3 regions of the Pseudoalteromonas sp. 20-92 genome follow, and region 2 is predicted to be linked to each of the others. Evidence: predicted binding sites of a transcription regulator. Region 2 holds the regulator's gene; each other region holds the start of a gene.
The links. Region 2 encodes LexA, which represses DNA repair genes until DNA is damaged. Its sites were predicted from a motif close to TACTGTATNNNNATACAGTA; they were not measured.
Positions count from the first base shown of each region.

Region 1: the regulator LexA is predicted to act here: its motif matches at 2,367-2,386, upstream of dinB (DNA polymerase IV).
Region 3: the regulator LexA is predicted to act here: its motif matches at 4,448-4,467, upstream of NRL14_RS04415 (YebG family protein).

Region 1 covers NZ_JANJGQ010000027.1:39,062-47,095, reverse strand. The annotation lists gene NRL14_RS18115 (fumarylacetoacetate hydrolase family protein) at 30-644, shown strand; gene NRL14_RS18110 (aldo/keto reductase) at 699-1,751, opposite strand; gene NRL14_RS18105 (thioesterase family protein) at 1,761-2,195, opposite strand; gene dinB (DNA polymerase IV) at 2,398-3,450, shown strand; gene NRL14_RS18095 (leucyl aminopeptidase family protein) at 3,581-5,116, shown strand; gene NRL14_RS18090 (methyl-accepting chemotaxis protein) at 5,479-7,113, opposite strand; gene NRL14_RS18085 (S9 family peptidase) at 7,259-8,034, opposite strand, start outside.
Region 2 covers NZ_JANJGQ010000011.1:35,198-43,231, reverse strand. The annotation lists gene NRL14_RS11345 (SURF1 family protein) at 1-594, opposite strand, end outside; gene NRL14_RS11340 (DUF2909 family protein) at 609-917, shown strand; gene NRL14_RS11335 (cytochrome c oxidase subunit 3) at 820-1,695, opposite strand; gene NRL14_RS11330 (cytochrome c oxidase assembly protein) at 1,731-2,261, opposite strand; gene ctaD (cytochrome c oxidase subunit I) at 2,261-3,853, opposite strand; gene coxB (cytochrome c oxidase subunit II) at 3,853-4,995, opposite strand; gene lexA (transcriptional repressor LexA) at 5,464-6,081, opposite strand; gene NRL14_RS11310 (M12 family metallo-peptidase) at 6,345-7,835, shown strand.
Region 3 covers NZ_JANJGQ010000003.1:149,172-157,205, reverse strand. The annotation lists gene ccmI (c-type cytochrome biogenesis protein CcmI) at 1-130, shown strand, start outside; gene NRL14_RS04430 (VacJ family lipoprotein) at 140-871, shown strand; gene NRL14_RS04425 (EAL and HDOD domain-containing protein) at 934-2,157, opposite strand; gene putP (sodium/proline symporter PutP) at 2,489-3,967, shown strand; gene NRL14_RS04415 (YebG family protein) at 4,079-4,396, opposite strand; gene NRL14_RS04410 (ComEA family DNA-binding protein) at 4,699-4,995, shown strand; gene NRL14_RS04405 (DUF6170 family protein) at 5,012-5,314, opposite strand; gene dsbB (disulfide bond formation protein DsbB) at 5,320-5,838, opposite strand; gene nhaB (sodium/proton antiporter NhaB) at 5,943-7,523, opposite strand; gene fadR (fatty acid metabolism transcriptional regulator FadR) at 7,828-8,034, shown strand, end outside.

The DNA.
Region 1 (8,034 bases), on a different contig from region 2:
ACAGGCCCAATAACTGAGACATTATTTATATGAATTCAATAAAGCTAGTATCTGAAGAATTAACGCCAACAAAAATAGTCTGTGTTGGCCGTAATTACACCGCACACATTGCAGAGTTAAACAACGAAACGCCAGACCAGATGGTGTTATTTAACAAACCAAATAGCGCGATTACTAATACGCTATTTGCAGCTCATAACGGCGATACGCTGCATTACGAAACCGAGTTATGTTTTGTAATTAAAAATAAAAAATTTGTAGGCGTTGGACTCGGCCTTGATTTAACTAAGCGCACTGTGCAAAGTAAATTAAAAAATAAAGGGCTACCTTGGGAGCGCGCTAAAGCGTTTAATGGTTCTGTTATTTTAAGTGATTTTATAGAGTTAACAGCCGCAATGGAACACTTTACCTTTGAACTTAAAATTAATAATGAAGTTGTTCAGCAAGGCGATACTCATTTTATGCTGCATAATCCGGATTCTATTTTACAAGAAATTAGCGAGTTTATGGGTTTAGAAGATGGTGATGTGGTTATGACAGGTACGCCGTCAGGCGTAGGTGAAGTGATTGCCGAAAGTGTGTTCACAGTAAGACTTTACGCTAATGAGCAATGCTTACTTGAGCAGCAATGGAGTGTAAGTTAACTGGACAATTAAACAGGTAATTAAACGTGATTTAGTTACCTGTTTAGGTTTGTATTAATAGGGCATTGGATTGTTTCTAAAAATAACATCGATACTTGTAAGTACGTCGTCACTTAGCGTGATATCAAATGCATCAATATCTTCTTTTAATTGCGCCATATTTGTTGCGCCAATAATTGAAGACGTTACACCGTTTACTTGATTACACCATGCAAGAGCTAGTTGAGCAGGGGAAATATTGTGATCATGCGCAAGTTCAACATACTGTTTGGTTGCTTGCTCTGCGTTTGGTGTATCTCTAAAAATACCGTTACGTTGCATAAAGGTCCAGCGAGAGCCTTCAGGGCGAGCGCCGTTTAAGTATTTACCCGTTAATAAACCGGCAGCCAGAGGCGACCATGGTAAGTAGGCAATATCTTCATGAACACATTGCTCTATTAAATACGGCCAGTCTTTAGCATGCGCTAGGCTAAACTCGTTTTGAATAGATACCATGCGCGATAAGTTATGCTCTTTGGCCAAACTTAAAAATTGGCTTATTCCCCAAGGTGTGTCGTCAGATAAACCACAATGCTTGATTTTACCTGCTTTAACACAATCGTTTAAACCTTCTAAAATATCCAGCATGCCAGCTTGGTGTTCTTGTGTGTTTACGTCGGTAAATTTAAGCATACCTGGCCACTGCCTACCAAAATGTGGGGTAGAGCGGTTTGGCCAATGTAATTGGTATAAATCTATGTAGTCGGTTTGAAGGCGCTTGAGTGAATCGTCCACTGCTTCTATTACTGTTTGGCGAGTAATATTACCGCCATCGCGAACCCATGCTAAGCCGTTACCAGCAATTTTGGTTGCAAGTACAATTTTATCGCGCTTTTGTTGGTTACGTGATAGCCAGTTGCCAATAATTTGTTCAGTTTTACCATAGGTATCGGGTGATGGAGGAACTGCGTACATTTCGGCTGTATCAATAAAGTTTACGCCTTGAGCAAGTGCGTAGGCTATTTGTTCATCAGCATCATTTTGGGTATTTTGCATTCCCCAAGTCATACTACCTAGACATACTCTTGAAACATTAACACCACTGCTTCCTAGTGGACTGTATTGCATAAAATTTCCTTATTGCTCGTCTTGAGCGTAGCTAATTAAAGCCGATAAAAGAGGCTCTGAAATAGGGGCTTTTTGACCTGTTTCAAAATCAAACATAACCACTTTCGAATTACCGGTTGTGGTTATGGCATTTTGTGCGTGACTAAATACTGTATAATTCATCATAAATCGGTCTGTTTTAATGTCAGAAATAGTGACGCCTACAGTAAGGGTATCTGGAAAAGTAACAGGGCGCTTATAACGAATATTATTTTCGCTTATAACAGGGCCAATGCCGCTTGGGCTAATTGTATCAAATAAGTTTATTTTATTTAAAAAGTCGATTCTGGCTATTTCAAAGTAACGCAAGTAAACCACATTGTTTACGTGTTGAAGGGCATCCATATCGGCCCACGCTACAGTAATGTCAGTATGAATAGGGTGCTGATCTTTAAACGTTTGCATGCACTTTAACTCTTTATTTTAAAGCACTAGATTATCAATATGACGATATGACCTCAAGGTAATTAGTGCGCTGTTTTTATGTATGACGAGTTTATTAAACTTGAACCCACTATAATAAATCGATTAATCAGAGTTTAGGAGCTTGCTTATTAATAATGATTAAACAATAATGGCTGTATAAATAAACAGTGTTGTAATGGTGATGAAAAAGTTTATTCATATAGATATGGACTGCTTTTATGCGGCAGTTGAGATGCGCGATAATCCTAAGCTGGCCAATGTGCCGCTTGCTATTGGTGGCAATAGTCGCAGAGGTGTACTTTCTACAGCCAACTACATTGCCAGAGAGTATGGCGTGCGCTCAGCTATGTCTAATTATCATGCAAAACAATTATGCCCTGATTTAGTTATTGTACCTGGGCGCATGGCTGTTTATAAAGAAGCTTCAAATCAAATACGTGAAGTATTTAATCGTTACACCAACTTAATTGAACCACTCTCTCTTGACGAAGCTTACCTTGATGTAACTGATAGTAGCGTTTGTAAAGGCAGTGCTACGCTTATTGCGCAGCAAATAAGAGCTGATATTTATAATGCTACAGGGCTTACTGCATCCGCTGGTATTGCACCAATTAAATTTATTGCCAAAATAGCGAGTGATGAAAACAAGCCTAACGGTCAGTTTGTTGTATTACCTGATGAGGTGGATGATTTTTTAGCACAGTTACCTCTGGGTAAAATTCCGGGTGTCGGTAAAGTAACGCTCGAAAAACTCAATTTAAAAGGATTATATACAGGTAAAGATGTACGCGAAAAAGGCGTAAATTGGATGCAACAGCATGTAGGTAATTTTGGCGTATCGCTTTACCAAAAATGTGCAGGTGAGTATGTCGGTAAGGTATCTACTAATCGTATTAGAAAGTCGCTAAGTGTTGAGCATACCTATGAGTATAACAAAACCAGCTTACAAGAATGCCTAGAACAGTTGCCTACGTTGTTAGATGAGTTAAAGGTGCGCTTGGAAAAACAACAATTACAAAATCGGATTAATAAACTGAGCGTTAAGGTTAAATTTGCGAATTTTATAGTAACCTCTGCGGATCAGGCTTATCACCAATTAAATACTGAGGTTTTTACACAACTACTTACTAAAGCTTTCCAGCGAGGTGTGCAGCAACCGGTCAGGCTTTTAGGTATTGGGGTGGGCATAAAAAATCAACCAGATCAAAACTTCCAACTTAGTATTCTCGATTAAGCTGTAAAGCCTGTAATTGCAAGTTGCCACTAAAAAGTGGATTAAACTAAACACTTATCGCAGCTTGCTGGTCTTCAATATTCAAATCGACGATAATAGGGGCTTATGTTTTTTAACAGGACCTTTATTTATGGCATATCCAAAAGCCGTGTTGGCTCAGCCAGTAAGTGCTAGCCTTGAATCCGCATCACATGATGCATTAATCATTATTAGTGATGACTTTTCTCAATTACCAAATAATTCGCTACGTGATGCTGTTTTAGCACAATCAAAAGTAGATTCTCGCATTGGTAAGCAAGTTATTTTATTAGTGATTGAAAGTAAGCGTGTAGTACTTGCGCCAACCGGTCCGCTAAACAGAGATTATGACGATGTGCGCCGTTATTTTGATGCAGCTAAACTTGCAATCAACGAAGCGAAAGCATCGGGTAGTATTAACCCTGCATTATTTTTACCAAATTTAAATGGCGATAGCCGTTATCAGCATGCTTTAGAAGTTGCTTATTTAGGTGCTTGCCAAGCATTATGGCAGCCATTAGAAGCGCGTGAGTTTCATGGTGAAGGTATTGAACCGATAACAAGTATTGGTTTAGTTGGTGCTAGCGAGCAAACAATTAAAGCCGTTAATGCAATTGCTGCTGGTCAATATGCTGCGCGTGATTTATGCGGTACTGAACCTGAACGTATGGCTCCACCGCGCTTTGCTGATTACTGTGTTGATTTATTTAAAGGCTCAAACATTGCGGTTGATGTAATCGATGATATTGCAGCTATTGATAAAAATTACCCAATGTTAAGTACAGTTGCTCGCGCATCGTATGCAGTTGAGCGCCATCACCCACGTGTTGTTAAGCTTGAATATGTACCAGAGGGTGAAATTACTCGTACCCTAATGTTTGTTGGTAAAGGCCTTGTATACGATACAGGTGGAGCCGATTTAAAAGTAGGCGGATATATGGCTGGCATGAGTCGTGATAAAGGCGGCGCAGCTTCTGTTGCGGGCTTTATGAAAGCAGTTGCTGATTATCAACCTAAAGGCGTTAAAGTAGTATCGTACTTAGCCGTTGTTCGCAACTCTATTGGTTCGGATTGCTTTGTACCAGATGAAATAATTACTAGTCGTGAAGGTGTGCGTGTACGCATCGGTAACACCGATGCAGAAGGGCGTTTAGCAATGGGCGACCTGCTTAGCGAAATGAAAGATTTAGCTAAAACTGAGGTTAATCCAACGTTATTTACTGTAGCTACATTAACGGGTCATGCAGCTCGGGCAATGGGTCCATACGGTGCGTATGTTGAAAATGGTCCAGCTCGTAGTGCTGGTGTTTCACGTCAAATAGCTGACCTTGGAGATTTGTGGGCCGATGGCGCTGAAGTGTCGCGTTCACGACGTGAAGACTACGACTTTATTAAACCACGTACGCTAGCTGACGATGTTTTATCTAGCAATAACGCAGCATCTGCCGTTACTGCGCGTGGGCATCAGTTCCCAATGGCGTTTATGGCTATTGTTGGTGGGCTAGATAAGCACGGTAACGACTCTGCACAGCCTCTACCTTACGTACATATGGATATTGCGGGTAGCGGCGTTGAAGGTGGTGATTGGCAGCACGGTAAGCCAACTGCGGCATCAGTAACTAGCTTGTTTGCTCGTTACTGTTTATAAAATTTAAGGCCTGTTGACCTTTGTGGATTAAAATTTGTTATACCCAATGGCGGTTTGATCACGACTCGAAATTTTTAACCTAGTGGGCTAGGTAGTTGCTCCTGCGTTACTTATATATGTAACGTAGGATGAGGCCAAAGGGTAGAGTATGTTTGTCATTTATGAAGAATAACCAGATACCATAAATAGGCACTGCTTTGCTTAATTACCAAACATACAGCTGAAAATTTAATCTGGAAAGATAAGCAGGCCTCAATATATAAATAAAAGCCCCAAATTATGAACCATAATTTGGGGCTTTTAATTTACACTATTTAAAATGTGATTCGAGGCTGATTTTTATTCTGAGTTCAATATTTAAACTATAGCTTAAAGCGGTTAACAACATTGGATAACTCCGAGCTGCTTTGTTTTAGTTTATCACTAGCATCGGTAAGTTGTTTTGTATTGCTTAACGACTGTTCAGTTGAATGTGATAGGTCATTAATACGTAAATTAACTTCATCGGCTGCAGATGTTTGCTGTTCAGTAGCACGCGCTATTTGACTGTTCATTTCAGTTATTACTGATACAAGTCTTTCAATTTCGTTAAGTGACGTGTTGGCAGATGATGCTTGATCAACCGTTGATACGGAAAGTGTTTGGCTCGCTTTTACGGCTTCAACAGCTGCTTTAGTACCTTCTTGCAGCTTGGTGATCATTGATTGAATTTCATCAGTACTTTTCCCCGTACGACTCGCTAGTGTGCGCACTTCGTCGGCAACAACGGCAAAGCCTCGGCCGTGCTCACCTGCTCGAGCTGCCTCAATTGCAGCGTTAAGTGCAAGTAAGTTGGTCTGCTCCGAAATACTTCTAATAACATCGAGTACAGAACCTATATTATGGCTTTCGTTAGCTAGATCTTCCGTTACACGGCTCACTGTTTCTATATTGCTAGAAAGGGTTTCTATGGCAGTGATTGTTTTAGCTACAACATTTTTACCAGTAGATGCATTTTTAGCTGCATCATTAGCAGCCTGTTCTGCGGCTTCCGCATTACGGCTTACATCATGTATTTGGTGAGTCATTTGCTCCATTGCGGCGGCAACTTGAGTAGAGCTGTCGTTTTGTAATTCTATGAACGATTGACTTGTTTTACTTGATTCGTCAACAGTATGAACGTGCTCATTAACGTCTCGTACACTTTGTGAAACATTAGTTAGTGATTCACGCATTTTTGATATAAAGGAATTAAATGATTTAGAAAGCTCAGAAATCTCATCGTTGCCTTCTTCATTTAAAGTTCGCGTTAAATCGCCTTCGCCTTGAGAAATATCTTTCATCATATCGGCTGCAAGACGTGTTGGGATAAGAATACTTTTGCCAATAAAATAGCTAAGTAAAATAATGGCTAATATCATTACAACAGCATTGAGAATAATTAGGTTTCGTTGTTCTGAAAATGCGGTATCAATTGAATCAAGGTAAACACCAGAGCCAACAATCCATTGCCACTGATTAAATCCTTTAACAAATGCAATTTTTTCAACGGGTTTATCTTTACCTGGTTTTGGCCATTTATAAGGTATAAAACCCTCGCCATCTTTTTTCACTATATTTACCATATCAACAAATAGTGCTTTCCCGTCGGGATCTTTATTATTGATTAGGCTTTTGCCTTCAAGTGCTGGTTTTATGGGGTGCATTACCATTTCTGGTTGGTAGTTATTAATCCAAAAATAATTAGTTTCATCGTATCTAAGTGCACGAATAGTTTGTATCGCTTGGGATTGAGCTTGTTTTTGCGTAAGCGCTTTATTTTGTTCAAGCTCATAAAAGTGATCGATTATGCTATACGCGGTTTCTACTACATTTTGTGTTTTAAGGTATTGTTCGTTCTTAAGGGCATTGTATTGGTGAGTTAAGCTCGAAATACTCAATACAATTAAGCCAAAAATAACAATACCTACTAAAATGGCAAAACGCTGGAAAATACTAAAACGACGAAGATTAAGCATACATTTATCCTTTATGAGTTTGCACTATTAAGTGCTTAGAATAAGCGTAGCTAAAAAGTGTATTTAATCTAGGCTTAGCCGCTAATAAAACAAAAAAAGGCTGATTTTTCAATCAGCCTTTAGTCTACCTTTAATATTAACTCATCTATTTAACATCAAAATGACGATTAAAGAAGTTTGTTATGGTTTGATGTAAGTGTGTTTGCACTTGTTTCCCACGTAGGCTGTGTTTAGAGCCAGGGTAGGTCATCATTTCAAACTGTTTTTCGTTATCTTGCAGTTGTTTAAATAATTTAGTGGAATGCGTAAACAATACGTTGTCGTCAGCCATACCATGATAAATCATTAATGGGCCTTTTAAGCCATCTGCATATGGAAATACTGCGCTGTCTTCATAGCCTTTAGCATTTGTATCGGGGTGACCTAAATAACGCTCTGTGTAATGCGTATCGTATAGAGCCCAATCGGTTACTGGAGCACCTGATACGCCGGCTTGAAAGTAATCGCCCGCTTTAAACATAGTCATAAGCGCCATGTAGCCGCCGTAGCTGTGGCCATAAACACCTATGCGTTGTGGGTCTACGTAATCAAGTGTACGTAAAAACTCTACGCCTTTAATTTGATCGGCAACTTCAACCACACCTAAATGTTTATAAATAGCATCTTCAAACTTTTTACCACGGTTGTACGAACCACGGTTATCCAGTTGAAAAATGACATAACCTTGTTGCGCCATGTACTGAAAGTACAAGTTTTTACTGCGCCAGCTATTCGTTACTCGCTGAGCATGCGGGCCGCCGTATACGTTAACAATAACAGGGTGCTTTTTGCCATCAGCAATGTTGCTAGGCTTAAATAAACGGTAATGCATAACTTGGCCATCTTCGGCTTTAATTGTGCCGTATTCTGGTTTTGTTAAGT
Region 2 (8,034 bases):
ACCAGTACCTTGTCTGTAAGCCATAAAATTAATTAATGATTGCTGGCTTTGAGTGCTCAACATATCCAAGTCGATAGATTGGATTCTTGTAGGTAAGTCGTTATTTGTAGTTTTATCTTCAAGCGTAAAGCTACTTAAGTTATTTTCTTTTATTTGCGCTTTAAGAACAAAAATACCTGTAGGCAGAGTAACCTTTGGCAGTGCATCTCTAGATATAGGCGCTTTTACCCATCCTAAATTGACTAAAATCACTTTTTCTTCGCTGCCTGGCTTTAGTAAAGCAAGTAAGTCGTACCCTACTTGCCCGTTATAAACTTGATTATCTAAAAGCCAATATTGGTTTTGCACAAATCGCCCTTTTAACTCAACCAATACACCAGTTTTGTTCCAGCTATCAGGCAGGTTAAGTAATTGAGACCAGCTCATCACACCTCGAGTCTGTTGCTTAGCAATAGCGGTTAGTTGTTGCTGCTTTTGCTCACCTCGCTCCAACTGCCAAAACCCTAATCGCACACACACAAGTACAACAACCACAACCATACAAAGTGTGATTAGTGAGCTAAGCTTTTGTTTGTGCCATAAAACTAACTGCATAAAGGGTCAACTCAGTGATTATTAAAATTATTATCGTACTGTTGTTAATATTTATACTTTTTAACTTATTTAGAGCATTGTTTATTATCGTGTCAGGGAAAACTGAGGGACGACCTATGTCTCACTTTTTAGGTCGTCGCGTATTGTTTTCGGTTGTTGTTTTAGTTGTTGTTATTGCAGCGCTTAAACTTGGTTTTATTAAAGCAAATAATTCGCCAATAAACGCTACAGCACATATACAAATACAAACAAACACAGCCACACCACATCTACAAAGTGCCAATACCAAGCAGCTGCTTGAAAAGCAAAGTGCTTATCTTTAGTAAAGTGCCCTTTTAATATCCGTAAAAATATTACAAATAAAAGTACGGTTCCTAGCGTTACATGCATTCCATGAAAACCAGTCAATAAAAAGAACGTATTACCGTAAATACCCGCATCTAGCGTTAGGTTAAGGTCATTATATGCATGCATGTACTCCTCAACTTGCAGCCCTAAAAAGCAAACACCCAATAAAATAGTAGCGCCTAAAAAAACCTTAAGTGGAGTGCGTTTATTGTTTTCCATCGCTACGTGGGCAAAATGTAAAGTAACTGAGGAAGTAAGCAGTATTAAGGTATTTATAAGCGGTAAGCCTTGCCAGCCCATAGCTTGAGTAGTTTCGCCAGCAGGTGTTGAAACTAGCGGCCAAACAGCTTCAAAAGTTGGCCATAAAACCTCGTTAGTCATTGCATTATTGCCTGCGCCTCCAAGCCAAGGTACCGACAATACCCGTGCATAAAAAAGCGCACCAAAAAAGGCCATAAAAAACATAACTTCAGAAAAAATAAACCAGCTCATACCTTGTCTAAAAGAGCGATCCATTTGTGCTGAGTACAAACCTTGGTCTGACTCACTAATTACATTTTTAAACCAGCTAAACAACATATACACAAGTACAGCAATACCGGCATAAAGCAGATAAACCCCGCTACCACCTTCTTTACCTACACTCATAACTGTTAAGCCTGCCCCTACTGCAATAAAAAACAATGCAACAGCACCTACAATAGGCCACGGGCTTTGTTCTGGTACATAATAATGCTCATATTCTTGATTCATTTTATTTACTCCTAGTTTCACACTAGTTTAAAAAGCTAGTTATTACTTGCCACCAGCTGTTCACTAATATCAAATACGGTATAAGATAAAGTTAATTCTTCAATGTCGCTTGGCAGTGCGGTATCAACATAAAAAAGCAATTTAAATTCAAGTTCTTCCCCTGCTTTTAGAGGTTGCTGATCAAAGCAAAAACAGGCTATTTTATGTAAATACTTTGCCGCTTTACCTGGTGAGACTGATGGTACAGCCTGCATTACTTTATCTAGGTTGCTGTTATTTTTTGCACTAAACATTACTTCACGCATTGCACCGGGTTTTACCACTACACTGTATTCTTTTGATTTAACTTCAAACGGTGCACCACTTTGTGCGTGAGTAGTAAAGCTAACGCCGACTTCTCGGTTTTGTACTATTTGTGTACTTTGCTCTGCTTGCTCAAGCGAAGGCTTTCCATTAAGCCCTGTTACATCACAAAACACGTCATACAAAGGTACTAAAGCAAAGGCAAAGGCAAACATGCCTATGCAAATAAGTACCAAACGTTTGAGTAGCGGTGCGTGTGTCATTACTTAATAACCGGCGGCGTAGAAAAAGTATGATATGGCGCTGGAGAGTCAACTTCCCACTCAAGCCCTTCTGCCCCTTCCCATACTTTTGCAGGCACTTTATCACCGCCACGCGCGCATTTAATTACCACAGCTACAAACAACAATTGCGATAAACCAAAGGCAAACCCACCAATACTTATAATTGCATTAAAGTCGGCAAATTGAAGAGCGTAATCGGGAATCCGACGCGGCATACCGGCAAGCCCTACAAAATGCATAGGAAAAAACAGTACGTTCACGCTCACCAGCGATAGCCAAAAATGCCATTTAGCCAATGTGATATTAAACATATTGCCTGTCCACTTGGGCAGCCAGTAATAGGCCCCCGCCATTATCGAAAATACAGCCCCTGTTACTAATACATAATGAAAGTGCGCCACTACAAAATAAGTATCGTGATATTGAAAGTCAGCAGGTGTAATTGCCAGCATCAATCCCGAAAAACCACCTAAGGTAAACAGCACAATAAACGCAATACTAAAAAGCATTGGCACTTCAAAAGTTATTGAGCCTTTCCACATTGTGGCAACCCAATTAAATACTTTTACTCCTGTAGGTACCGATATAAGCATGGTCGCGTACATAAAAAACAACTCGCCAGCGACCGGCATCCCAGTAGTAAACATATGATGAGCCCATACAATAAAGCTCAATAGTGCTATGGAGGATGTGGCGTATACCATTGAGGCATAGCCAAAAAGTTTTTTACGAGAAAAGGTAGGTACTATTGTAGATATAATGCCAAAGGCAGGAAGAATCATTATGTACACTTCAGGGTGACCAAAAAACCAAAAAATGTGCTGAAACATCACCGGGTCGCCACCGCCTGCAGCATCAAAAAAGCTGGTCGCAAAGTACTTATCGGTAAGTACCATAGTGACAGCCCCTGCAAGCACTGGCATTACCGCAATTAATAAAAAGGCAGTAATTAACCACGTCCATACAAATAAGGGCAACTTCATCCATGTCATGCCGGGGGCACGTAAGTTCACTATGGTTACAATCACATTGATTGCGCCCATTATTGAGCTAATTCCCATAATATGTACGGCAAATACAAACAATGCAGTATTATCATTACTGTATGTTGTGGACAGTGGTGCATAAAAAGTCCAGCCAAATGCAGGCCCCCCACCAGGCATAAATAACGATGCCAATAGGATTAAAAACGCAAACGGTAAAATCCAAAAGCTCCAGTTATTCATTCTTGGCAATGCCATATCTGGCGCGCCAATCATGAGTGGTATCATCCAGTTAGCAAGGCCTGTAAAGGCGGGCATAACCGCACCAAACACCATAATTAAACCATGAACTGTGGTCATTTGATTAAAAAAGTGAGGATCGACCAACTGTAAGCCTGGTTGAAATAATTCAGCTCTGATCACCATAGCCATTGCGCCACCAATTAAGAACATGGTCAGCGAAAAAATTAAATATAAACTACCTATATCTTTATGATTAGTTGTGTAAAGCCAGCGTTTAAAACCTTTAGCTGGGTGATGAGCATGATGAGCTTCATTGGCGTTAGGTTGTTCTACTATGCTACTCATTAGTTCGCCTCCACTTTGGCATCAAGTGCTGTCTGTATTTGACTCGGTTGAATAACATCACCCGTATCATTACCCCACGCATTACGTTTATAAGTAATAACCGCAGCTAATTGCTTTATAGATAACTGCTTGGCAAAAGCTTGCATTGCCGTACCGGGTCGTCCATGGATAACTACATCAATGTGATCTTTTATATCGCCAAGCACTATCGGGCTGCCTTTAAGTGCAGGAAATACACCCGGTAACCCCATGCCCGTAGGCTGATGGCACGCTGCACAATTAGCCATATATACTTGTTCGCCTAAAGTCATTAACTCTTCTTTTGGGAGGGTTTTATCAAGTAATGCGGCATCTGCTAATGCTGCTTTTTGTTTAGCCTGCTTTGCATCTGCTAACCATGTTTTAAAATCAGCCTCAGATTTAGCAACCACCACAACGGGCATGAAGCCATGATCTTTACCACACAGCTCGGCACATTGGCCTCGGTAAGTACCTTCTTCGTTTATGTTCGTCCATGTTTCGTTTATAAAGCCGGGGTTCGCATCTTTTTTAACTGCAAAATCAGGTACCCACCAAGAGTGAATAACATCGTCAGAAGTCATTAAAAATCGTACTTTTTGATTTATTGGCAGTACAAGAGGCTTATCAACCTCAAGTAAGTAGTTAGGGTTTTTATCTGCAAGATTCGCGATTTCATCTTGCGGGGTAGATAAAATAGAGTAGAACTCTACATCTTCGCCCATATATTCATAATGCCATTTCCATTGCGAACCCGTAATTTTAATAGTGAGATCAGCTTTGCTGGCATCTTCCATTGCAATAAGGGTTTTAGTGGCTGGTACTGCCATAGCAATTAAAATAACAAACGGAATTGCAGTCCAAAGTATTTCTACTTTAGTGCTTTCGTGAAATTGGGCAGGTACAGCCCCTTTAGATTTACGGTGATGAATAAGTGCCCAAAACATAATTGCGAACACTATCACCCCAATCACACAACATATTATAAATATGGTCATGTGCAGCTGATATACATTATTGCTTATATCGGTTACGCCTTTGCGCATATTGTATTGGCTGTTCGCCAAAACTGAGTGCGAAAAAACACATAATATAAGCCACAAGGTAGAGGTCAGTTTACCCATGTGACGGCTCCTTTGATGCTATTGCGAATGCAAAGCGAAGAGGCATACGGCTTAAACGCCAATTCGTTATTTTTATTTTTTTAGCCAATCTTATTTAATATTGATTGGTTTTGCTGCGCCAACAACGAGTTTGTGTATATTGTGTGTTCTCAAAACTAAAAAGCTGTGAGTTATTATTAGCTCAGCACATTAATAATTAGCTAAAAAATGAACAACAAGCAAGTTTTAGTATAAAAAACAACCAGGTGATATTGAGTAATTAATAAAAAGTCAGTAATCAACTAGTCAACAGGAAGTTCTAAATATGAGCAAAACAAAGGGGTTTAACGCATTCGGAGGGGGAAAATATAAGTGCAAAAAAATTTACAGCTAAAATAATTAGTTGGCTGTTTACGTCCTATTTTTAGTGCTAATGTTAAAACAAAAATGCGTGCTAAAAAGCACGCATTTATAAAAATAAATTAAAAACTACATCCAATCAGCGTTACGAATAACTCCAACGGCTAAACCTTCTATATTAAAAGATTCATTTTCTAGATCAACTTCAATTGGCGAAAAGTCGTCATTCTCAGCATGCAATAATACTTTTCGGCCTGCTTTTTCAAACCGCTTTACGGTAACATCATCATCAACACGAGCAACTACAACTTGTCCATTTTCTGCAACTTGAGTTTTATGCACAGCTAACAAATCACCATCCATAATACCTATATCTTTCATGCTCATACCGTTAACTCGCAATAAAAAATCAGCAGCCGGTTTAAACATTAATGGATCAATTTTACAATGACTCTCAACGTGCTCTTGCGCCAAAATAGGCTCTCCCGCTGCGACTCGCCCGATAAGAGGTAAACCTAACTGTTCAGGCTCTTCTTCCTCAACAAGTTGAATACCTCGGCTTGCACCTGGTTTCATCTTAATAGCACCTTTTTTAGCAAGCGCTTTTAAATGCTCTTCAGCAGCATTGGCACTTTTAAAGCCTAATGTTTGTGCAATTTCAGCACGTGTAGGAGGCATACCAGTGTCTTTAATAAAAACTTTAACTAATTCGAGAATTTGAGCTTGGCGCTTCGTTAATGGTCGCATACAACTGGTTTTCCATACAGTACATTTAACTGTGAGTATATACAGTTAAATAAAAATCGCAAATTTAAATTACATTGATTGCTTGCTGTTAATAAATCACTTTTACACTTATGTAGAAACAACGAATGCTTACATAAAATAAACATTTGTATCTTTATATTTACGATTAAGGGCTAATTTGATGACAGCCACATGTTAATAAATTGAAAACAACTTATTAACATGTACACTTTATGTGTACAAACACTTAAAAGGATTATCAAATGAAAAAATATTCACCATTGTTTATTGGCTTATTGTTTAGCGGCTATGCGTATGCCCAAGTCCCACTTTTCGAAGTGCAGCACTCTAACTTTACGCAAAACATTAATAAAGAAGGTAATGCTCAATCTCAATTTGGGCAACCGCTTTTCGAACTAAGCGCAAAAACCAATGCATTCTTTTTACCTGTTCAGGGAAGTGACATTGAATTTATCAAAAGTACAGCAAGTACATCAGCAACTGGTAACTTAATCTGGGTAGGTAAAAGCTTAGATGGTGACGAAGTAACACTGATAAAATCTACAAAGGGGATTTCTGGTACGATAAAGGTAAATGAACATGTTTATAAATTGCAACCGAATAAACATTCTGGTCATAATTTTATTGAATTAGATCCTGCCAAACAACCTGCTGAGCATGCACCCGATTATCAACAATCTAATAACACTATTTCAATCAGTGAACAAATTTTAACAGAACAAAGCTTCCAAACAGCTATGGCAACTAACGCGCAAAGCAATATTAGCTTACTCGTTTTATACACCCCAGCCGCAGAACAAAAATCTAGTGATATTAATAGCTTGATTGATCTTGCAATAGTAGAGACTAATCAGGGTTACCAAAACTCAGGTGTCAATGCAGTTGTTAGTTTGGCCCATGTAAGCCGAGTTAATTATACTGAAGCTACAAATTCAGGTACGGATTTAAATCGTTTAGCTGCCAAAAACGATGGTTATATGGATGAAGCGCACACACTACGAGATCAATACGGTGCTGATGTAGTCATATTAATAAACGACATTAACGGCTACTGTGGCCAAGCCAAAGCAATTGGTGCAAATGCTAACAGCGCATTTGCGATGGTTGATTATGACTGTGCAACCGGCTATTACTCTTTCGGTCATGAAATTGGTCATTTACAAGGTGCTCGTCATAACCCTGAAAACGATCCATCAACATCTCCTTATTCGTTCGGCCATGGTTATCAGCAACCTCAATCACAATGGCGTTCAGTAATGGCTTATAACTGTACAAATAACTGCACAAGAATCAATTACTGGTCAAATCCAAACAAATCATACAGCGGAAGTGTTATGGGAACTCCATCAAAACACGATAACGCTAGAGTCTTAAATTTAACAAACCCAACAATTGCAAATTTTAGATCTGCATCTAGCCCACCGGTAAATAACAATACACTGCAAAATAACCAATCTATCGTTGTTAGTGGTGATCGAAACAGTGAGCAATTGTTTACTTTTACAGTGCCAAGTGAAGCTGAGCAAGTCACATTTTCGACCTCTAATGGCACTGGGGATGTTGACCTACATGTAAAATATAATGCAATTGCAACGAGCAGTAACTACGATTGCCGACCGTATAAAAACGGAAATAATGAAAGCTGTAGCGACACCCGCACTGGTAATTACTCTATTATGATTAAAGGCTACAGTGCTTTTAGTAATGTAGAGTTAATAGCTAGTTACCAATAAAAGATCTGGCTAAGTATAAGCAAGTAACATTATGCTGCTTGCTTATATTTAGCCTAGGGCGATTTCTTCTTTACTGCTCGATTGTATCAATAAACTACGATATCCCTATTATTCCTTCTTACTATCCGCCTCACGCTATCTGGCTATAAATTTAGATCCACTTTTTTATTTTCATTATCTTAACTTTATGAAAATATAA
Region 3 (8,034 bases), on a different contig from region 2:
TATTTCGGCGCGTATTTCTATAGATGACTCGGTTATGCCAAGTTCTGGTGAGCTAGAAGGTCATTCACAGTCGTTAAAGCGTGAAAGTGTAAGTGACTACCAACTTCAAATTGATACATTAATACCTTAAGGACGTTAGATGTTAAAGCATAGTTTTACTTTTTTATGTTTATTGGTACTGGCCGGTTGTGCTCAAGTACCACAAAGTAAAGTAGATGAGAGAGATCCTCTGCAAAGTATTAATCGTCCATTATATGACTTTAATATGGATGTACTCGATGCATACTTGTTGCGCCCCGCAGCAGTTGGTTACATGACAGTTACACCTGTACCTGTACGCCAGAGCGTTGTCCATTTTACCGACAATATAACGGCTCCTGTAGATATGATAAATGCCGGCCTGCAAGGTAAGCCGGGTAATGCAAGTGTTAGCCTTGCGCGTTTTTTAGTTAATTCTACTGTTGGCATATTTGGTTTGTTTGATGTTGCCAGCTCATTAGGCCTTGAAGTTGTAGATGAAGACTTTGGACAGACCTTGGGTGTGTGGGGGGTGGGCGATGGCGCTTATTTAATGCTGCCTGCTATGGGGCCAAAAACAGTGCGTAACTTAACGGGTGATGTCGTCGATAACTTTGTACTACCTGAGGTAGCATTAACGACTCCACAAACTATTCTAGTGTTTGTTTTAAAGGCAGTGGAAGCGCGCGCCTCATTAATCCCTCAAGAGGGGCTATTAAATGATTCACTTGATCCATACTTGTTTGTGAAAGATATTTATTTCCAGCGTCAAATTTATGAACTATACGATGGTAACCCGCCAATCAAAGAAGAGCCCGCTGATTTTGATGAAGACTTTTTAGAAAGCTTATAACCCAACACCAGCAAACAAAAACGCCAGCTAAATGCTGGCGTTTTTGTTTGCTGGTGTTGTTATTATTCGTGAATCATTAAATGCATTTGCTCATCGACCCAAGCTAGCGCTTCATGGTAGGCATCAGGTACTTTTTCACCAAGGTTTAGTTCTGTAGTTATGTCGTTAGCCGCTGACCAGTTTGCTTGCTCATAATACTTAACTAGGTTGAGGTATTGTGCCAATAAACCTTCGTTATCGAGTAATGCTGCTTTTATTTCGTTAGATAAAGGTAATTTCTGCATTACGCTTTCCATACTCTCATCTAAAATAGCATCCATTAGAGACATCATACCGGTTAAAAAAGCCATGCCAGTATCTTTAAATTGGCCATGAGAAATAGCGAGTAATTCACCAAAACGTGCTCGGGTTAAGGATAATTTGATTAATTCAACGGGTTTATCTGCAGATACTTGCGCAGCAAAAAGTAATGATAAGAGCTTTTTAATTTCGCTAGCGCCAAGCACAATAAGTGCCTGCTTAATTGTACTGATTTCAGCACGCCTTGCAAAGGCAGCAGAGTTTGAATACCTAAGAAGCTTATAAGATAGATTTACATCACGCTCAAATACATTAGTGATTTTTTTAAGATCTATTTCAATACTTGAGGTTTCATACAGTAATTCAGCTAATGCCATCTCTGATGGTGGCAATGCTTTACTTTGCACCATCTCGGGTTTTGAAAAGAAGAATCCCTGAAAATAATCAAAACCGAGTTCTAATGCCAAGCTATACATTTCATACGTTTCAACTTTTTCGGCAAGTAATTTAATATGAGAATGTTGTTTTATATCGTCAATAACGTTTTTTATTGTACTTGTATCACATGTTAAGAAATCAATTTTAATGATGTCTATAAATGGATAAAAGTGACGCCACACAGGCTGATGAATGTAATCGTCAAGTGCAATAGTATACCCTTTATCTTTTAGGTCTTTAACAATTGCTAATAAGCGCTTCCCGGGTTGAACTGTTTCGAGTATTTCAACCACAATTGTATCTTTACCCAGTAGTGTTGGATAACCTTTTGATAACGTATCCAACGTAAAGTTTATATAAGCGGGCTTATTATCAGTTAAATCTTCTAAACCAAAGTTGAATTGACTGCCTTCTATTAAACGTGTTGTCGCTTCGTCACCATCTATATCGGGAAACACATTATCGACGCCATCGCGAAATAAAAGCTCATAACCAATGAGTTCTTTTTCACGATTTAAAATCGGTTGGCGTGCGGCATAAAAGTACATAAACAATTCCGTATGAGTAAAGTCAGCAGGTATTGTAATAATATATTGGAAAACATTCAAAATAGCATTACGTATATTTGCATGATTAATAAATTATCATTAAAAATAAGAGGGTTTATCTGTTTTATTTTGTGAGTTTACATAGTGTTGTTCTAAAAGTGTGCAGCATGAATATTTTTAAACTAGGAAAAGGTAACAAGTTGGAGATTTCCATATTAGGCATGATATAGTCGGCTGGAATGCTTTTACCTCAATGCTGTCTTTATTATAAAATTTTAAGAGTCAATATTCGGATTAAAAGCTTGGTATTATTAAATGTGCGGAGGCTAATTTGGAAACAGGAATGATTATTTCACTGGCGTTATATTTTGTTGTAATGCTAGGTATCGGACTATATGCATATAAACAATCTACAAGCGATGTCTCTGGTTACATGTTAGGTGGGCGAAACCTTTCCCCCAGTGTCGCTGCATTATCTGCTGGCGCATCTGACATGAGTGGTTGGATTTTAATGGGCTTGCCCGGTGCAATGTTTGTAAGTGGATTTAGCAGTACATGGATAGCGATTGGTTTGATCGCAGGTGCTTGGTTAAACTATTTTTTAGTAGCTCCAAGACTCAGAGTTTATACAGAAAAAGCAAATGACTCGATTACTATTCCAGATTATTTTTCAAATCGTTTTAACGACAAATCTAACTTACTACGCGTTGTATCTGCAGTAGTTATTATTGTTTTCTTTACGCTTTATACCTCTTCTGGTGTTGTTGCCGGCGGTAAATTATTTGAAAGCTCATTTGGGCTAAGTTATGAGATGGGTTTGTATATCACTACAGGTGTTGTTGTTTTATATACTTTGTTTGGTGGTTTTTTAGCCGTCAGCTTAACTGACTTTGTTCAAGGTTGTATTATGTTCATCGCACTAATTTTAGTGCCTTGTGTAACCTACTCACTTTTAGAACAGCCTTTAGAGTCCACTTTACATAGTGTAAACCCCGAAATGCTTAATTGGATAGGTGCAGGGTCTACTTTAGGGATTATTTCAGCAATGGCTTGGGGGTTGGGATACTTTGGACAGCCTCATATTATTGTGCGCTTTATGTCTGTTCGTAGTGTGAAGGAGATGCCCACAGCGCGTCGTATAGGTATGACTTGGATGATTGTTGCTGCTGTTGGTGCAGTTGCTACTGGTATTTTTGGCGCCGCTTACACATATGAAAATAATATTACGGTCAAAGACCCAGAAACTATTTTCTTAGTGCTTTCAGAGCTTTTATTTCATCCACTAATAGCAGGCTTTTTACTTGCCGCTATATTAGCTGCAATTATGAGCACAATCTCATCTCAGTTATTAGTGAGTTCAAGTTCACTAACAGAAGATTTTTACAAAACATTTTTGCGTAAAGAGGCGAGTGATAAAGAGCTAGTGGCTGTTGGCCGTATCAGTGTTGCTATAGTTGCTATGTTTGCCATTTACTTAGCTTACGACAGAGATAGCTCTATTTTAGATTTAGTAAGTAATGCTTGGGCAGGCTTTGGCGCCGCGTTTGGACCATTGGTTTTATTTAGCCTTTATTGGAAACGCATGAACTTTGCCGGTGCATTATCGGGTATGTTAGTGGGTGCATTTACTGTGCTAATTTGGATTTATGGCCCATTTACTATTAATGGCGAAAGCTTAAGTAGCTTTATGTACGAAATTGTACCTGGCTTTATTTTATCTTGTATCGCAATTGTTGTTATCAGCTTAGTAACAAAAGAGCCAGAGCAAAACATCACTGCTTTATTTGATGAAGTAGAGAAAGAGCTTTAAATAGCAATTACCACCTATTTTAAAATAAGTGGTAAGCAATAAAAAAGGGAGCAACTTAGTTGCTCCCTTTTTTATTTAGCTTAACTCATCCAATAGGGAGCAAACGGCTAGTTAACTTGCTTTTTTATCGTTGTTGTCTTCAGTTGATGCAACGTTATCTGACTTTTTAGTTTTTGTTGGGGCTTTGGTGACAACTGGGTCTTTGCCACCTTTTAATATAGTCATAAAGTCTTCTTTACTCTTTGCTATTTCTAAAGCAAGTGACTCTATTTGTTGCTCGCTTAATGGCACATCTACCTTTTCTAACATTAGCTCAAGCGACTCAGCAATATCGAGCATTTTGTCATAAGCATCAGCTTCTTTTTTAGTAGTAAACGTCATGCGCTCGACTCCGTTTCGTTCTACAACATATTTAACAACAACAGCCATGATTTCTCCTGCAAGCTTGCGTGGCAATGTGGTTTATGAAAACCATTAGATTACTGTTTTTATGTACAGTAATGGTTTGTGGTGTAATTTGCAAGTATCTGATATTAATTTTTAGTTTATTTAAGATTTGACAAAAAACTGTAACTTTACTTTATTTAATAAATCACTTGTTGTACCAGCTGCATTTTAGGATTTCGGATAATAGTGATCATGTGTTTAGGTGATTTTATATAATGAGCTATTTTTATTTTACTATTTCCTGAGCAAAATTTAATAATTCGAAAGTACAATAAGGAAAATAAATGCGTCTTTTACAAAAACTCTTATTCATAAGTATATTATGTTTGCTCCCGACTACTGCAGCGTTTTCACAGGTAGTTGATGTGGTCAAAGAAATGCCTAAATATGATGTTGTAAGTATTAATGATGCTGATGCGAGTATGCTCGCTAAGCTACCAGGAATAGGGAAGAAAAAAGCACAAGCAATAGTTGATTATAGGGAAGCAAATGGAGAGTTTACTGAAGTAAACGATTTAGCGAAAGTGAAAGGTGTAGGAAAAAAGTTAATAACTAAGCTAAAAGATAAAATAACATTATAAGTGGGTTAGGGCGCTTCTAAGCGCCCTGAACATATTCTTTTAATGCTTTACTAAGATTTTTTTTGGCAAAATTAATTTCGATAGGCGTAGTTAATAATGGATAACAAAGTACACCAAGCATTAAAAATGGAATAACTACCCAGCCTTCAAATAGGGTAAATATTAAAAACAGTGGGCTTAATAATATAAGCTTTATTATACGTAATAACACGCGTTCAGTAGGTGAAATCAGACCTAGCGATAGGGCTATAACGGCTTGCCTTTCGCGTACTTTTAAATGTTTTAATTCTATAATTTGACTCGAAAAAAAAGTAAACATACTAATTAAACCGATCTTTTAAAAAGCAAACGACTACTAATCACTATAAAAAATACACTAGCAAATAGTCCAAATATGATTTCCATCCAAGCGGGCATACTCAAACCCAAAAATTGCCAGTCTATATTTCCACAATCACCAGTTGCCTGAAAAAAGCTAGGGATCCACTCATGCAATGGTAAAAATGATGGGAAATTAGGTTCAAATTCACAGCTAAAAGCAAAAGGGTCTGTGGTGGTTTGCATATCTATATGTTCTTGAGCAATCAGGTATCCCCAAACACTTGATACGCCCCAAGTTAAGTAAGCCGCTATTCTGACTACTTTGTTTTGCGGTTTAATTGAGCCAATAATACCAGCGCTAAGTAACCCTAGTACTGCGGTACGTTGATAAATACACATTATGCAAGGTGCTAACCCCATTTTGTATTGAAAGAAAAGGGCGGTTACTTCAAGTAAAAAAACAATAACGGTGAATAAAATCCACGGGGTACGTTGAGTCGGTAATTGTGCAAGCCAGTTCATAAAAATTCCACGCTTAAATAAGACGATATATTATGGCGTAGGATAAAGTACGCAGCAACAAAAAGGAAAAAAAAGCTATCGAAGTAGCTTTTTTTAAGATGAGATTAGTGACTACTTGATGTAGCCCCTATGGTCGCTACATGATGATCTATCCAGCCCCATTGATACATTAGTTCGGTCATATCGCTTAAACCTATGTAAGTAAAGGTAAGCCCTATAGTAGTTAACACGATTGTATATGGTAATGCCATGTAAACCATTCTCCCATAGGACAAACGCAGTACTGGGGCAAGTGTTGATGTAAGCAAAAATAAAAATGCAGCTTGACCGTTTGGAGTCGCAACACTTGGTAAATTGGTACCTGTATTAATAGCAACAGCTAAAAGGTCGAATTGATCACGGGTAATTTCCCCAGCTTTCAGTGCCGCTGCAACTTCGTTTATATACACAGTACCAACAAATACATTATCGCTTACCATGGAGAGTAACCCATTGGCGATAAAGAACATGACTAATTGTAATTGCCCTTCAAATGTAAGTACCCAAGCAATAACAGGTGTGAATAGGTGTTGGTCTATAATAACGGCAACAACGGCAAAAAACACACATAAAAGCGCTGTAAATGGCAGAGCTTCCTCAAATGCTTTTCCTAGTTGATGTTCTTCAATAATACCGGCAGAGGCAGTTGCCAATATAATCACTGATAAACCTATTAACCCAACAGCGGCTAAATGCATTGCTAAACCGACAATAAGCCATACCGCAATGAACGCTTGGATAGTTAAGTTAACTTTATCGCGTTTAGTTCTTTTACTATCAAGCCCTTCAGCGTGATTTTTTAAAATAGTGTGAATTTTTTTAGGTAATTTAGCGCCATACCCAAAGGCTTTTGTTTTTTCCAAAACAAAAGTAGTTAATAAACCAGCAAAAAATACAGGCAAGGTGATAGGCAGCATTCTTAAGAAAAACTCACCAAACTGCCAACTCGCTCGTTCAGCAATAATTAAATTTTGAGGCTCACCAACCATAGTACAAACACCACCGAGTGCAGTGCCAATAGATGCATGCATTAATAGGTTACGTAAAAAAGCACGAAACTCTTCGAGTTCTTGGCGATTAACTTCTTTTACTTGATTATCATCATTTATATCATGTTCGCTGTTGGAGTCTTTTCCTGACGCGACTTTGTGATAAATACTGTAAAATCCCATTGCAACGGCAATGACTACTGCCATAACTGTTAATGCATCTAAAAATGCAGATAAAAAAGCAGCTGCAAGAGTAAACGCTAAAGATAAAATAGATTTACTTCTGACTGACACGACTAGTTTCGTAAAAATGTAGAGTAATAAATCTTTCATGAAGTAAATGCCGGCGACCATAAAAATCAACAGCAAAATTACATCTAAGTTTTGTGCTATTTCATGTTCAACTTGTCCTGCAGTCGTCATTCCTATAAATAAGGCTTCAATGACAAGTAAGCCACCAGGCTGCAGTGGATAGCATTTAAGTGCCATTGCCAAGGTGAATATAAATTCTAATACCAACGCCCAGCCTGCCACGTATTGATTTAGTTGAAAAAGGATAGGGTTAATAATTAGAAACGTAATGATCGTATATTTATACCATTGTGGCGCATTACCTAAAAAATTCTTAAATGTTGCAGTTAAAACACTCTGCTGCATAGGTGTTCCTTTTTATTGTACTTATATGTATAGCTAGTGCCCGTTAAGTTAATTCAGCTAAAGCTTTGTGTAAACAAAAATATGCGAGTGATAACAATGTACCTAATGTGAATATGGCCTATATTTATATACACTGTAGCTAAAATAGAAAAATCAAAATTTAATTATTTATAAATATTAAATATCTACTCATTTGGTTGAACTAATATACCTTACTTTACTTGTTAGTTGTGCTTCCTCTGGTACAATCAGTCAGTTATTCGTGTAAGACGATAAGTTGTAGATTACTTCGAGTGGGAATTGAATGAGAATTTTTAAAGCGAAAAGCCCAGCAGGATTTGCTGAAGAATATATAGTTGAGTCTATTTGGAATGGCGATTTCCCTCCAGGTTCAATTCTACCTGCCGAGCGAGAGCTCTCAGAGTTAATTGGTGTCACAAGAACAACTTTACGAGAAGTACTACAGCGTTTAGCTCGCGATGGTTGGTTGACTATTCAGCACGGTAAACCG